DNA from 2 places in the Pseudoalteromonas sp. SCSIO 43201 genome. Region 1 is predicted to be linked to the other one. Evidence: predicted binding sites of a transcription regulator. Region 1 holds the regulator's gene; the other holds the start of a gene.

Region 1 (7,831 bases):
ACTAAGGCGCTTGAGAGAACTCGGGTGAAGGAACTAGGCAAAATTGTACCGTAACTTCGGGAGAAGGTACGCTCTTACTTGTGAAGACTTCGCGTCGTAAGCAGGCGAGAGCCGCAGTGACCAGGTGGCTGGGACTGTTTATTAAAAACACAGCACTGTGCAAAATCGTAAGATGACGTATACGGTGTGACACCTGCCCGGTGCCGGAAGGTTAATTGATGGGGTTAGCTTAGGCGAAGCTCTTGATCGAAGCCCCGGTAAACGGCGGCCGTAACTATAACGGTCCTAAGGTAGCGAAATTCCTTGTCGGGTAAGTTCCGACCTGCACGAATGGTGTAACCATGGCCACGCTGTCTCCACCCGAGACTCAGTGAAATTGAAATCGCAGTGAAGATGCTGTGTACCCGCGGCTAGACGGAAAGACCCCGTGAACCTTTACTACAGCTTGGCACTGAACATTGACCCTACATGTGTAGGATAGGTGGGAGGCTTTGAAGCGCAGACGCTAGTTTGTGTGGAGCCGACCTTGAAATACCACCCTTGTAGTGTTGATGTTCTAACTTAGGCCCCTGAATCGGGGTTGAGGACAGTGCCTGGTGGGTAGTTTGACTGGGGCGGTCTCCTCCCAAAGAGTAACGGAGGAGCACGAAGGTTTGCTAAGTACGGTCGGACATCGTACGGTTAGTGTAATGGTAGAAGCAAGCTTAACTGCGAGACAGACACGTCGAGCAGGTACGAAAGTAGGTCATAGTGATCCGGTGGTTCTGAATGGAAGGGCCATCGCTCAACGGATAAAAGGTACTCCGGGGATAACAGGCTGATACCGCCCAAGAGTTCATATCGACGGCGGTGTTTGGCACCTCGATGTCGGCTCATCACATCCTGGGGCTGAAGTCGGTCCCAAGGGTATGGCTGTTCGCCATTTAAAGTGGTACGCGAGCTGGGTTTAGAACGTCGTGAGACAGTTCGGTCCCTATCTGCCGTGGGCGTTTGAGAATTGAGAGGGGCTGCTCCTAGTACGAGAGGACCGGAGTGGACGAACCGCTGGTGTTCGGGTTGTGATGCCAATTGCATTGCCCGGTAGCTACGTTCGGAATCGATAACCGCTGAAAGCATCTAAGCGGGAAGCGAGCCTCGAGATGAGTTCTCACTTTGACTTAGAGTCAACTGAAGGGCCGTTGAAGACTACAACGTTGATAGGCGAGATGTGGAAGTGCTGTGAGGCATTAAGCTAACTCGTACTAATTACCCGTGAGGCTTAACCATACAACGCCAAAGTGGTTTAGCGACAGAAGTTAATAGACTGAAGTAGACAAAGAATTTAATAGCTTTTTCCAGATTTATATTAATGAAGGATACTTCATTAATGAACAGAATTTCCTGGTGACTATAGCGTTTTGGAACCACCTGACCCCATGCCGAACTCAGAAGTGAAACAAAACAGCGTCGATGATAGTGTGGGCTTCCCATGTGAAAGTAGAACATCGCCAGGGCCTTATTAGAGAAACCCGTTGCAGCAATGCGACGGGTTTTTTGCATTTGTAGTAAAGTACTTCCATGTAGTATTTCCCCTTCGCGTATCCATGCGCTCACTTCCTCGAACTGGAAGCGTTACTTCGGTTTCTTGTCACCCAAACTCAGAAGTGAAACAAAACAGCCGAAGGCGAGCCCCGCGAAGGGTCGGCCCCGGTCAATGATAGTGTGGGCTTCCCATGTGAAAGTAGAACATCCTACTTCGTAGCGAGCCAGGGACTTATTAGAGAAACCCGTTGCAGCAATGCGACGGGTTTTTTGCTATGTGGGATTTGAAAAGAAAATCTCACAAGATAATCAACACCTCGAAAAGCAATCAACACATTACAAAGCAATCAACACCTCGCGAGGTAAACTCGCTCCCACCACAACATCAACATAGTGCTGAACTGGTAGGAGGCGGTTTACCCGCCGAGCTGTTAGGTCTATCAAACAAAAAGAATAAAACATCCTACTTTGTAACATCACGAGGTAAACTCGCTCCCACCACAATATCAATAAAGTGCTGCACTGGTAGGAGGCGGTTTACCCGCCGAGGGTTTGAGAAAACTCCTTACTCAGTTTTGACGTTGCTCTACTTAAAACTTCTCTCTTCGACTTATCTATCAGCTTATAATTTACTTTCCTTAAGGAAAGTAAATTTAACTCTTTCTCTTTATTGGATTTTTTACATACCTTACTAAGGCTGTAAACTTAATTTATAAGAATAAACAAACATTGCGATTTTTTCTCAGCTGTATATACTTACAGTAAATATAATACTGTATGGAATACCAGTTGATGCGACCTTTAACTAAACGACAAGAGCAAGTCTTTGAACTGATTAAAGTATTCATTAAGGATACTGGCATGCCCCCGACTAGAGCTGAAATCGCTGATGCGTTAGGCTTTAAAAGTGCAAATGCAGCAGAGGAGCACCTTAAAGCACTTGCCAAGAAGGGGGTTATAGAAATGGTTCCTGGAGCTAGTCGAGGTATTAGGTTGGTTGAGGATGAACCAGAACAGTTAGGGTTGCCAATCATCGGCAGGGTAGCTGCTGGAGAACCCATTCTTGCAGAACAACACGTTGAAAGTCATTTCAATGTAGATGCTAGCTTCTTTAAGCCTCATGCGGACTATTTACTTAGGGTTAGTGGTATGAGCATGAAGAACATTGGGATCATGGATGGGGATTTGCTTGCTGTGCATAAGACTCAGGTAGCTGATAATGGTCAAGTAATAGTGGCGCGTGTAGAGGAAGACGTGACAGTTAAGCGCCTAGAGAAAAAAGGCAAAAAGATTTTACTTCATGCAGAAAATGAAGAGTTTCAAGCTATTGAGGTTGATCTTGAACATCAGAACTTTTCTATTGAAGGGCTTGCAGTGGGTGTCATCAGAAACGCCGACTGGATGTAACTTAAGTTGAGCGTAGCACTAATTAAATGGTGTTACGCTCTAGATAAACGCCTTTTTTATTGCTTATCTAAAGTATTGCTAATATTGCCCTCGGCTGGGGTCAAATATAGCTACTCTTAGGTTAGTTTACTACTTTGATAATTCTACATAATACTTTGCCTTCTTACATTTATTAGTTCATAGCTATAAAAACACTTCTAACTGGCATCTTTTCCTAAAATCTTGCGTTTTGTAAATTTCTTGACTATTTGGTTAAGAGTCGTGCAGTAAGTCTATGTACCAATAGACAATATGACAGTCATCCGATAATAACAAAAGGGGCTAAGCGCTGCCTTGAAGGAGACGTCAAATGAAAATTTGTCGATTAGTTGTAGCATTTGTCACCGTGCTAATCGTCATGCCATCACTTGCGAATAGTGATTACAATATGAGGCAGGGCGTAACAGACATTAGCCATCAAGTATATGAGCTCCACATGACTATTTTCCTTATATGTTGTGTGATAGGAGTTATAGTGTTTGGAGTGATGTTCTGGGCATTACTCAAGCACCGTAAATCAACAGGGGCTGTCGCAGCTCAATTTCACGAAAGTACTAAAGTTGAAATTCTTTGGACCACAATCCCCTTTCTGATACTGATAGGAATGGCTATCCCAGCTACGAAAACGCTTATTGCGATGGAAGATACAAGCAAAGCTGATCTAACTATTAAGGTAACAGGTTCACAGTGGAAGTGGCATTACGAGTATATGGGACATGATGTTGAATTTTACTCTTTACTATCTACACCAAGAGATGAAATCAATGATCTGCAAGATAAAAATGACAATTATCTTTTGGAAGTTGATAACCATTTAGTGATCCCAACTGATAGGAAAGTTCGCTTTTTAATGACGTCAGATGACGTTATTCACTCATGGTGGGTACCTGATTTTGCTGTTAAGAAAGACGCTAATCCGGGCTTTATCAATGAAGCATGGACCAAAGTTAATGAGGAAGGAATCTACAGAGGGCAATGCGCAGAGCTCTGTGGAAAAGATCACGGATTTATGCCTGTGGTGGTAGAAGCTGTAAGCCCTGAAAACTTTGAGGTGTGGCTCGATGATGCTAAAGCCGCCAAAGCAAAAGCTGCAGCAGAATCACAGGCGGTGGCAGAGCAAATTTTATCGAAAGAAGAGTTAATGGAGGTCGGCGAACAAACCTACATGGCATATTGTGCTGCTTGTCACCAGCCAACTGGGCTTGGCTTACCTGGCGTCTTCCCCGCTATGAAGGGGAGTGAAGTTGTCATAGGTGATCTTAAACCACACATTGACATCCTTCTGCTTGGTCGTCCTGGTACTGCTATGCAAGCATTTGCAAAGCAATTAACGATTAAACAAATTGCAGGAGTCATCACTTATAAAAGGAATAGCTGGGGTAATGACACAGGAGAGGTGATCCAGCCGAGTCAAATTCAGCAAGAAATTGATGCCTTAGAGGAGGCCAAGTAATGAGTGCTATAGTAGAAGAACATTCAAATCATGGAACTCCTAAAGGCCTAAAACGCTGGCTTTTTACAACCAATCATAAAGATATCGGCACGCTTTACCTATTATTCTCACTGACCATGTTTTTGATTGGTGGTGCAATGGCGATGGTGATACGGGCTGAACTATTTCAGCCAGGATTACAGTTAGTCGATCCGCATTTTTTTAACCAAATGACGACCATTCACGGCTTGATCATGGTATTTGGTGCAGTGATGCCGGCATTTACGGGGCTTGCCAATTGGATGATCCCGATGATGATCGGAGCTCCAGACATGGCGCTTCCAAGAATGAATAACTGGAGCTTCTGGATCTTACCTTTTGCGTTTGCCATTTTGCTCATGTCTTTGTTTCTAGAAGGAGGGGGGCCTGCTTTTGGATGGACTTTTTACGCACCACTATCTACAACCTACAGTAATGATAATACGGCGTTTTTTGTATTTTCAGTTCATATAATGGGGATAAGCTCAATAATGGGCGCTATTAATGTCATCGTTACTATAGTGAACCTTCGAGCGCCAGGTATGACATGGATGAAGCTACCACTATTTGTATGGACTTGGCTTATAACTGCATTTTTACTAATTGCAGTTATGCCTGTTTTGGCTGGTGCTGTCACCATGGTGTTAACTGATAAGTTCTTCGGTACGAGCTTTTTTGATGCCGCAGGTGGTGGTGATCCTGTTATGTTTCAACACATATTCTGGTTCTTTGGTCACCCTGAAGTATATATTATGATACTACCCGCCTTTGGGATTATCTCCACGATAGTGCCTACCTTTTCTAGAAAGAAACTATTTGGCTATGCTTCAATGGTATACGCCACAGCCTCGATTGCTTTACTTTCTTTTGTTGTGTGGGCTCATCATATGTTCACGACAGGAATGCCGCTAGCAGGTGAGCTTTTCTTTATGTATGCGACAATGTTGATTTCTGTACCTACAGGGGTAAAAGTATTTAATTGGGTCGCGACTATGTGGCGAGGGGCAATCAGCTTTGAAGTACCCATGCTCTTTTCTATCGCTTTTATTGTGCTATTCACGATAGGTGGCTTTTCCGGACTTATGTTAGCGATTACGCCTGCTGATTTTCAATATCACGATACCTACTTTGTCGTTGCACACTTCCATTATGTGCTAGTAACAGGTGCCGTGTTCTCTATTATGGCTGCTGCTTATTATTGGCTGCCGAAATGGACTGGCAACATGTTTGATATCAAACTAGCAAAACTGCACTTTTGGCTATCTCTTGTGAGTGTCAATGTATTGTTTTTTCCCATGCACTTTGTTGGCTTGGCAGGAATGCCTCGACGAATACCTGATTATGCACTTCAGTTCGCTGATTTTAATGCCATTATCAGCATTGGTGGCTTTGCTTTTGGTTTATCACAACTATTATTCGTGGCTGTTGTGTATAAGTGTGCCAAAGGAGGTGAGCAGGTGCCCGGTAAAGTGTGGGATGGAGCTGAAGGCCTTGAGTGGGAAGTACCATCACCTGCGCCATATCATACATTTTCTACTCCACCGGAGGTCAAGTAATGCAACATGGACGCCTCCTTAGAAAGCTTCTACTGCTGACTCTGGGCATGTTTGCTTTTGCTTTTGCATTAGTCCCACTTTACGACGTATTTTGTGATGTAACAGGACTCAATGGAAAACCTTCGATGAAAGTGGCAGAGCAAAGCGAGGCTATTATTGATAGCCGTCAAGTTGAGGTAAGTTTCACAACACATAGCCAGGGTCATGCACCATTTAAGGTTGATGCAGCTCAACACTTTGTCAGTGTGCAACCCGGAAAATTAACAGACGTGAAGTTTATTGCAAAGAATATCAGTGACAGTGATCGGATTTTACAAGCAATTCCCTCTGTATCTCCGGGGAAAGCTGCCAAGTATTTACATAAAATGGCCTGTTTTTGCTTCGACCAACAACCAATGAAGGGTAAAGAAGAGGTTGAGTTTGTATTGAGGTTTTATGTAGATACAGAACTGCCTGATGATGTGGAAGAACTAACGCTTTCATACACGTTATTTGATATTACAGAGCGAGTAAGCCAGACACAAAATGTGCAGTTGGGCCAGTTAGTCGCTCTAAAGGAGTTCTAACATGAACCATGAACAAGAAAAATACTACGTTCCAGAGCAAAGCCCTTGGCCTATTGTTGGCGCTTTTGCGCTCTTTTTTATCGCAGTGGGCTGCGCGCTTACAATCATTCAACTTGACTCCCCGAACAATAGTGGCGCAATCCTGTTACTTGTAGGTATCGCTACGCTGATCTATATGATTTTTGGTTGGTTTAGAAACGTAATTCAAGAATCCCAAGCTGGATTGTATTCAGAGCAAATGGATCGCTCGTTTAAACAAGGGATGGGTTGGTTTATTTTTTCCGAAATAATGTTTTTTGGTGCTTTCTTTGGCGCGCTGTTTTATGCACGCATGATAGCTGTTCCTTGGTTAGGTGGAGCAAGTAATAATGTGAGCACAAACGAAGTGCTATGGCCTCAGTTTGAAGCCGCGTGGCCACTATTAACAACGCCTGATGGAACGGTAACACAAGCCATGGGGTGGCAGGGCTTACCATTGATCAACACCATCATACTGCTCGCCTCTTCAATAACGTTAAGTTTGGCACATGTTGCCCTAGAAAAAGATCAAAGGGCAAAAGTAAAAGCCTTTTTAGGGTTAACGGTACTGCTTGGTATTGGCTTTTTAACTCTACAGGTTGAAGAGTATATTCATGCCTATCAAGAACTTGGTTTAACTCTTCAATCTGGAGTTTATGGCAACACCTTCTTTTTACTAACTGGATTTCATGGAGTTCATGTCACGCTTGGGGCGATAATTTTATTTGTGATATGGGTGAGAGTTCTGAAAGGGCACTTTAGTGCGAAAAATCACTTTGCGTTTCAGGCTGGTGCTTGGTATTGGCACTTTGTTGATGTGGTGTGGCTGTGTTTGTTTGTATTTGTTTATGTGTTGTAGAAATAGGCGACGAATGTAATTTGATTAAATCAAACTGAGCAGCCAGACAAATAATAAGAATCACAGCTATAGAGGCATATACTCGATTTAATAGCTGCTTTGCCATTGACCCTTGTTGCCCTGATTTGAGCATGACGAACATCGCTTTAAATAAACTAAGAAAAATAAATAGCAGAAGTACTACGATAATAATTTTAATCATAAGGAGTGTCCGTGAATTTAGGTGCACTTTTTAAAGGTAGATCAAAAACGCCTATATTGGCAGCGTTAATCGTGATGTTGTTATGTGTAGCTCTTTCATATTGGCAATGGCAACGTGCAGCCAAAAAGCATGCAATAAACCAACATATAGAGAAGCGACAAGACCAAAACCTTGCAAATAGAAATAATCCTG
Region 2 (7,831 bases), 1.9 Mb from region 1:
ACATAAGCAAGTTTATTCGCATCTGGTGACCAAGCTGGTGACATCAGTGGCTCTTTTGAGCGTAGTAATACTTGCTCATTGTAACCATCATAATCGGCAACAACTAACTGATAAGGTTTGTCTTGTTCATCTCGAACAATGATATAAGCAATCTTGGTTCTAAACGCACCTTTTTCGCCGGTCAGTGCTTCATAAACAACATCGCTTATCTGATGAGCATAGTTTCTAAACCCACTCGCGTTAATAATGCTTTGACGTCCTTCAAGTACATGATCGTCGCTCTGCATCAAGCGGCCATTTGACATGATACGCGTTTCACCACCTGTCAACTGTGCTCTTATCACATCAATAAGCTCATATTTTACCAAATAACGCCCCGCAGATTGTTGCGTCACTGTACCAACAACCACAGCTTCAACACCAGCATCAACCCAAGCTGCATAATCCACTTCAGTATCTGTCGTTGGTAATTGTGGCATATTGCTTTCCGCAATCGGTTTAAACTTACCACTGCGCATAAGATCTGCTGAAATTACCTCAGTTAAACTTGAGGGCATCTCCCCTGTACCATTGTATTTAAACGGTACAATTGCGATAGGTCTAGCACTGTCCACCCCTTCGGTAATCACTATCTCCAACGCGGCCTGCACGTAGTGTGAAATACCAAGGGTTAAAACCAGTAATAAGGTTGAGAACTTTTTTAACATGTTCGTCCTTTATAAATTAGGTTTGATTGTTAAATTGATATTTTTAAGCTGTTCAAATACGTCTTTTTCTTTTGAAACAGGTAAAGTGTCAGCCATTTTCACCGCTCGTATTGCGGCTTCACAAACCAGTCTATCTCCGCCGAGTGATTCAACATGGGTCACCAAGCCATTGAAAGCTAATCGAATGTTAACACGACATTGCTTACCCTTCATTGTCTCATCAATCAGAAGATTAGCTTGGATACGCTGCATAATAAGGGCTTTATACTTATCTACTTCGCTCAACACTTGCTGCTGACGAATTTTAGCTCTTGCAGCTTGCTCTTTTGCTAGTTGCTCCCGTAGCATTTGCTCTTCGAGTGCTTTTTGACGCTTGCGCTCTGCTTCTTCAGCTTTTCGCTTCTCTTCAGCTTCACGACGTTTGCGTGCTTCCTCTGCCTTTTTCAGCCTATCTTCTTCTGCTTTACGTTGGGCGGCAGCTTTTTTGGCTGCTTCCTCTGCGGCAGCTTTTTCTGCTCTGGCTTTATCGGCTTGCTCACGTTGCTTTTTCTCTATCTCTCTTGCACGCTTGGCCTGAGCTTCTGCACGACGCTTTTCTTCAAGCTTTGCTTGACGCTCTTGCTCTAGCTTTTTAATACGGCGAGCTTCTGCTTCTCTGTCTTTTCTAGCTTGCTGTGCACGCTGCTCTAAATCACGAATACGCCGTTCCTCTGCGGCCTTTTTATCTGCCTCACGCTTTTTTAGATCCGCAATTTTCTTTTCGACAGCTTGCTGATCGACAGAAACAGCAGACACCACTCGCTCAGGTTGTTTGTCTTCCTGTTGCGGGTTTAGCGTCACTTCCATCACTGTCGGCGTATCCATATGAAAATTTGCAGTAGCAAGAAGCAACCCACCAATTGCACCATGAAGCAAGACTGACTTAACTACGCTGCTAGATAATGAACTCATTATTCATCCTCAAACGATTTCGTCATTAACCCAACAGAAGGCACTCCCGCCTTTTTCAAAAAGTCCATCAGATAAAGTACTTCTTGATAAGACACTTTTCCTGAGCCTTTTATCATTACTGGAGTATCGGGGTTTTGTTCGAGCTTAAGCTTAATAACTGCAGCAACTTCTACAGCATCCATTGGTGCTTCAGGATCAGTACCCACTGTAACAAAGTAGCGGCCTTCGGCATCAATCGTCGCAATAATAGGAGGCGAGTCCTTAGTTTCAACTAATTCAGATTCCTCCATTTGAGGAAGATCTACTTTTACGCCGTGCTGGATCAGCGGCGCTGTAGCCATAAAAATGATCAACAACACCAACATGACATCTATATAAGGAACGACGTTAATTTCCGCTACGGGACGGCGCTTCTTACGCTGATACATTTTGCTTAGCCTCTACTTGTGTTGCTGCTTGACGATAAAGAATATTGGCAAACTCTTCCATAAAGTTGATGTATTGGTTTTCTAACTTTTCAACATTTTTCGCAAAGCGGTTATAAGCCATCACAGCCGGAATTGCGGCAAATAAGCCCATTGCCGTTGCAATCAGCGCCTCAGCGATACCTGGAGCAACCATTTGCAGCGTGGCTTGTTTGACTTCGCCCAAGGCAATAAAAGCGTTCATAATTCCCCACACAGTACCAAACAAGCCAATATACGGGCTTATTGAACCGACTGTTGCAAGAAAAGAAAGGCTGGACTCTAACTTTTCAACCTCTCGGGAAAGCGCAACTCGCATTGACCTGTGGGTGCCCTCCAGCACAATTGAAGGCGATTGAATATTACCTTTTTTATGCTTTGCAAATTCTTTGAAGCCCGACACAAATAGCGCCTCTAACCCAGAAGCTGTTCCAGCTCTTGCGGTGATTTCATTATAGAGCTTACTTAGATCCATACCTGACCAAAACTTTTGCTCGAAATTCTTTGACTGGCTTTGGGCTTGCGAAATAATGGTTTTGCGCTGAAAGATAATTGCCCAAGAAGCAATTGATAGACCAACCAGAGTCAACATCACAAGTTGTACTAAAAAACTGGCTTTTAAAATTAAATCGACAAAATTTAGTCCCGATTCCACGTTATTATACTCCCAAAAGTGTTTCGGCGATGGTAGCCATTTATATTATTGAGCGCTTAGAGGCTGCATCTAGTGATAGACTAGAACTACTACCAAAAGGTTCAGCTAGTTTAACCACACTGTAAATACCTTACAATCTCAATACTGCGAATTCATTGTATTTGACGATAAATAACTCAAATCCTTACTGTCCTTCTATTTCATACTTTTTCTATGGTTTTAGCTCCCTGACCTACTGGTTGTAAATATGATTAAAAACTGCATAAAACACTGCTTTTATGCACAAATATAGAATAAAACCTCAAAAAACAGATTGGTCTTACCAATTAACAACAAATTATCTAATATTCACACTTTGTATGAATATAGAACAAACCTATATATTACAAACACTTAAAAAAATCAAACTCTGATCATACGGTTGAATTTCGAACTAATGAAAAACAGCAGGATTAGTTTTTTTAATCCGAAAAAAGAATTTTTCTAGTTTGATGAAAAGTCAAAACCTCTTTAATATACACCCTGTACTGAGCGAGCAGCTGAAGTTTCAGCAAGCACAGTTACTTGCAATAGGATTCTGATTTTTCGTATTGCTTAGATGGAACACTTTGCGGATAAAACCCAAAGTTGATCATCTGTTCCCTGGATTACTTCCTTCAACTTGTTGTTTTGCCCGCATTTATGTGCGGGCTTTTTTTTGCCAAAAATTCAGAGCTCAATTCTAATACCAATTATCTTAATTAAGTAATCTATTTTGAGGCGAGAAAACCTTGTTGATAACCCACTCATATGCCCTGCTATCATCAACGTACCAGCCAATCAAGGTAAGATAAAAGGTTTACGATTTAACCTGAGGTCTGGATAAGGAATGCTCCAACTCATTGTTGCTAAATCACAACTTAGTTTTTTCCTTATCTAGCCAGAGAGTTTTAGGGAAAACACCACTCCCGCGTCCTGCTCTCGCTAAAGTACCTACATCCTGTAGGCAAGGCGAATTTACGCACCAATAGCTAGCAGTTAGCGCTAAAACTGGATGCTAGAAAGGCATTAATTATCCGCAGCTCAGGTTATTTAGTTGTTTCACATAGCAAATTTTAATGTCGGTGGTATTAATCTTTCTCCGTCATATCGAGCTAGCATTAAAACAAATTTGGGTTAATCTACATTGCTGAATTAGATTAACCATGTCGTCATGAACCTTGCTTGAATTGTCAGGAAATGAATAGCCTGAGCTTACGCTTTGAAATGATAGGGGATTTGCGCGGCTATTCATGTTAGAGAGAAAACGGCCACGTAAAGTAATGTATAAATAACTTAGGGCTTGAATAAAGAATTACTGAGTGCAGGTTCGCTATTTGCTAGGGAATAACAGGTGAGAAACATCGCCGTTCCTTCACCTCATTATGTCAAGATATCTGCTTAGCCCAAAGCTAAATTACTCAGGCTTAGACAAATCAAAATGCAAATACGCTTTATCTGAAACAATACGCCCTCTTGGCGTACGTTGAATAAAACCTTGTTGGATCAAAAATGGTTCAATGACATCTTCGATGGTCTCTTTTTCTTCTCCGATTGCCGCCGCGAGGTTATCGAGCCCCACCGGGCCACCGGTAAACTTTTCAATGATTGCCAGCAGATATTTGCGATCCATATAATCAAATCCGCATTTATCAACATCAACCATATCCAGTGCTAAGTGGGCAATCTCTTCAGTGATAGAGCCATCCCCTTTTACTTCAGCAAAGTCTCTGACTCGACGCAATAAACGATTTGCGATCCGTGGTGTACCTCGCGCACGACGAGCAACTTCTGTCGCACCAGATTCGGTGATCTCTAGATTTAAGTGATACGCTGAGCGAGTAACAATCGAAGATAAGTCTGCAACCGAGTAAAACTCTAAACGCTGTACAATGCCAAAACGGTCTCTCAATGGTGAGGTCAAAGAACCAGCGCGTGTCGTAGCCCCTACTAGAGTAAAAGGCGGTAAATCCAGTTTAATTGAACGTGCAGCTGGACCTTCTCCTATCATGATGTCCAATTGGTAATCTTCCATCGCAGGATAAAGAATTTCTTCCACCTGAGGGCTTAAACGATGGATCTCATCAATAAATAACACATCACCTTCTTCAAGGTTAGTCAGTAACGCAGCAAGATCACCTGCCTTTTCAAGCACCGGCCCAGAGGTAGTTTTAATATTGACCTCAAGCTCGTTTGCAACAATGTTCGCAAGCGTCGTTTTCCCTAAACCTGGCGGGCCAAAAATCAGTAAGTGGTCTAACGCTTCTTGCCTTGAGCGCGCTGCTGCAATAAAGATTTCCATTTGCTTTTTAACATGCGGCTGACCGGTATAATCGTTTAGTAATTTAGGCCTAATCGCCCTATCTACTACGTCTTCATTACCTTGGATCTCAGGCTCAATTAATCTATCTGCTTCAATCATAGTTACATCATCGATTTAAGAGCATCTTTGATGATACTCTCTGTCGTCATGCCTTCTTTGTTCACGGCTTTTACCGCTTTTTGTGCTTGAACTTGTTTATACCCTAATGCCATTAATGCCGCAATCGCTTCATCTGACGGGGTGTCGCTTACCGTTGGGTTTTCTTGCGGAGCAAGTACAGCAGCATCACTAAATGGTGTGAGCAAGTCATTGCCAAAGTCTTTTAACTTGTCTTTCATCTCAAGTACTAAACGCTCAGCGGTCTTCTTACCAACACCTGGAATTTTAACCAAAGTTGTCGCATCACCTTGATTAACACAACTAACGAATTGCTCTGCCGACATGCCCGATAAAATCGCAAGCCCAAGTTTGGGTCCTACGCCATTTGCTTTAATTAAGGTTCTAAACAGCGCTCGTGCTATCTTACTATTAAAACCAAATAACAATTGTGCGTCTTCACGAACGACAAAATGGGTAAACACCGAGACTGCTTCTCCCACATTTGGTAGCTCGTAAAAGCAGGTCATTGGCATTTGCACTTCGTACCCAACACCTGCAACGTCGATTAGTATTTCTGGAGGCTGTTTTTCTAACAGTGTACCGCTTAACTTTCCAATCATAGTTATCTTAACCTTCCTCTTACTGTTTTACGTGCGGCTCCGGCCATCTTTATTAAATTTTGCCTTGAGTGGGCATGACAAATTGCTACAGCTAAGGCATCAGCGGCGTCAGCTTGAGGCGTGCCTGGCAGCTTTAGAATGCGCTTAACCATCTCTTGTACTTGGTTTTTATCTGCGCCACCTGTCCCTGCAACCGCTTGTTTAATTTGCCTTGCAGAATACTCGCTGACATTAACCGACTGCATTGTCGCTGCCACGATGGCCGCTCCTCGGGCTTGACCAAGCTTTAGCGCAGAGCTTGGGTTGTGTGCAACAAACACTTGTTCAATTGCAAAATCACTAGGCGAAAACTGCTCTATCAGTTGGGTGATCCCTTGATAGATCATTTTTAAGCGGATGGGAAATTCATGTTCACCCACTTTAATGCAGCCGCTTCCCAAATATTGGAACTTTGCGCCCTGGTGAGCAATCACGCCATATCCAGTAAATCGTGAACCCGGATCAATTCCTAAAATGACAGCCAAAAGCATTGTCTCTTTGTTTTTTGGTTATAATGCCAAAATACTGTATAGATTACCAGTTATAAGCTAGTACATAAGATCAAAAAAGGCGACCTTAGTCGCCTGTTTATATTTGTGCTGAAATGTTATTCGTCTGCATTTTGCTCGGCAAGCTGCTTTTCAACTGAAATAGCAAGCTCTTTAAGTGCATCTGGGTTTGCAGGGCTTGGCGCATCAGTCATCAAACATGATGCCTGAGTTGTTTTCGGGAATGCAATCACATCACGAATATTATCTGTGCCACACAGTAACATCACCAAACGATCAAGACCAAACGCAAGGCCGGCATGTGGTGGAGTGCCATATTTTAGTGCATCCAATAAGAAGCCAAACTTCTCTTGCTGCTCAGCTTCTTCAATACCTAAAATTCTAAAGGCAGCCTGCTGCATTTCATTGTTGTGGATACGAACCGAACCGCCACCAACTTCATAGCCATTAAGTACCATATCATAAGCATCAGAAAGCGTACCTGCTGGGTTTGCTTCAAGCTCTGCCGCACTGACGCCTTTCGGTGCTGTAAATGGATGGTGCACAGCGTGTAAGTTACCTTCGTCGTCTTCTTCAAACATAGGGAAGTCAACAACCCAAAGTGGTGCCCACTTTGATAAGTCTGTAATTTCTAAATCAAGACCAATCTTAAGGCGTAGCGCGCCCATGGCTTCGTTTACAGTATTACGCTTGTCTGCGCCAAAGAGAATAATGTCACCTGTGTTTGCGCCTGTGCGCTCAAGCAGTGCATTGATCACTTCTTCGTTCAAGAACTTAGCAATTGGCGACTGTACGCCTTCGATACCAGCATCACGGTCGTTCACTTTCATCCATGCTAAGCCTTTAGCGCCATAGATGCCTACAAATTTAGTGTACTCATCAATTTGCTTACGAGAAAGTTGTGCCCCACCAGGTACGGATAGCACAGCTACACGACCTTTTTCGTCATTTGCAGGGCCACTTAGTACTTTAAACTCAACATCTTTTACAATGTCAGCGACATCGATCAGTTCAAGTGGATTACGTAAATCTGGTTTATCTGAACCATATTTACTCATCGCTTCGCTGTAAGGCATCACTGGAAACTCGCCTAAGTCAACGTCTAAGAAAGATTGCCACATTTCGCGAACCATCTTCTCTGTAACGCCACGTACTTGGTCTGAACTCATGAATGACGTTTCGATATCGATCTGAGTGAATTCTGGCTGGCGGTCTGCACGCAAATCTTCGTCACGGAAACACTTAACGATTTGGTAGTAACGATCAAAACCAGACATCATCAACAACTGTTTAAATAGCTGCGGTGACTGAGGCAACGCGTAAAAGCTGCCTTTATGCACACGGCTAGGCACTAAGTAATCACGTGCGCCTTCAGGTGTTGCTTTTGTCAGTACTGGTGTTTCGATATCTAAAAATTCGTTTTCATCTAAGAAGCGACGAACGAAA

The links. The regulator LexA, encoded in region 1, represses DNA repair genes until DNA is damaged. The targets are predictions, from matches to a motif close to TACTGTATNNNNATACAGTA.
Region 2: the regulator LexA is predicted to act here: its motif matches at 6,400-6,419, upstream of ruvC (crossover junction endodeoxyribonuclease RuvC).

The regions. Positions count from the first base shown of each region.
Region 1 is NZ_CP072683.1:380,708-388,538, forward strand. It holds rRNA gene J8Z24_RS01610 (23S ribosomal RNA) at 1-1,266, shown strand, start outside; rRNA gene rrf (5S ribosomal RNA) at 1,380-1,493, shown strand; gene lexA (transcriptional repressor LexA) at 2,314-2,928, shown strand; gene coxB (cytochrome c oxidase subunit II) at 3,278-4,420, shown strand; gene ctaD (cytochrome c oxidase subunit I) at 4,420-5,994, shown strand; gene J8Z24_RS01635 (cytochrome c oxidase assembly protein) at 5,994-6,560, shown strand; gene J8Z24_RS01640 (cytochrome c oxidase subunit 3) at 6,562-7,437, shown strand; gene J8Z24_RS01645 (DUF2909 family protein) at 7,337-7,639, opposite strand; gene J8Z24_RS01650 (SURF1 family protein) at 7,651-7,831, shown strand, end outside.
Region 2 is NZ_CP072683.1:2,449,966-2,457,796, forward strand. It holds gene tolB (Tol-Pal system beta propeller repeat protein TolB) at 1-707, opposite strand, end outside; gene tolA (cell envelope integrity protein TolA) at 717-1,658, opposite strand; gene tolR (protein TolR) at 1,658-2,086, opposite strand; gene tolQ (protein TolQ) at 2,073-2,777, opposite strand; gene ruvB (Holliday junction branch migration DNA helicase RuvB) at 4,213-5,217, opposite strand; gene ruvA (Holliday junction branch migration protein RuvA) at 5,220-5,837, opposite strand; gene ruvC (crossover junction endodeoxyribonuclease RuvC) at 5,840-6,361, opposite strand; gene aspS (aspartate--tRNA ligase) at 6,484-7,831, opposite strand, start outside.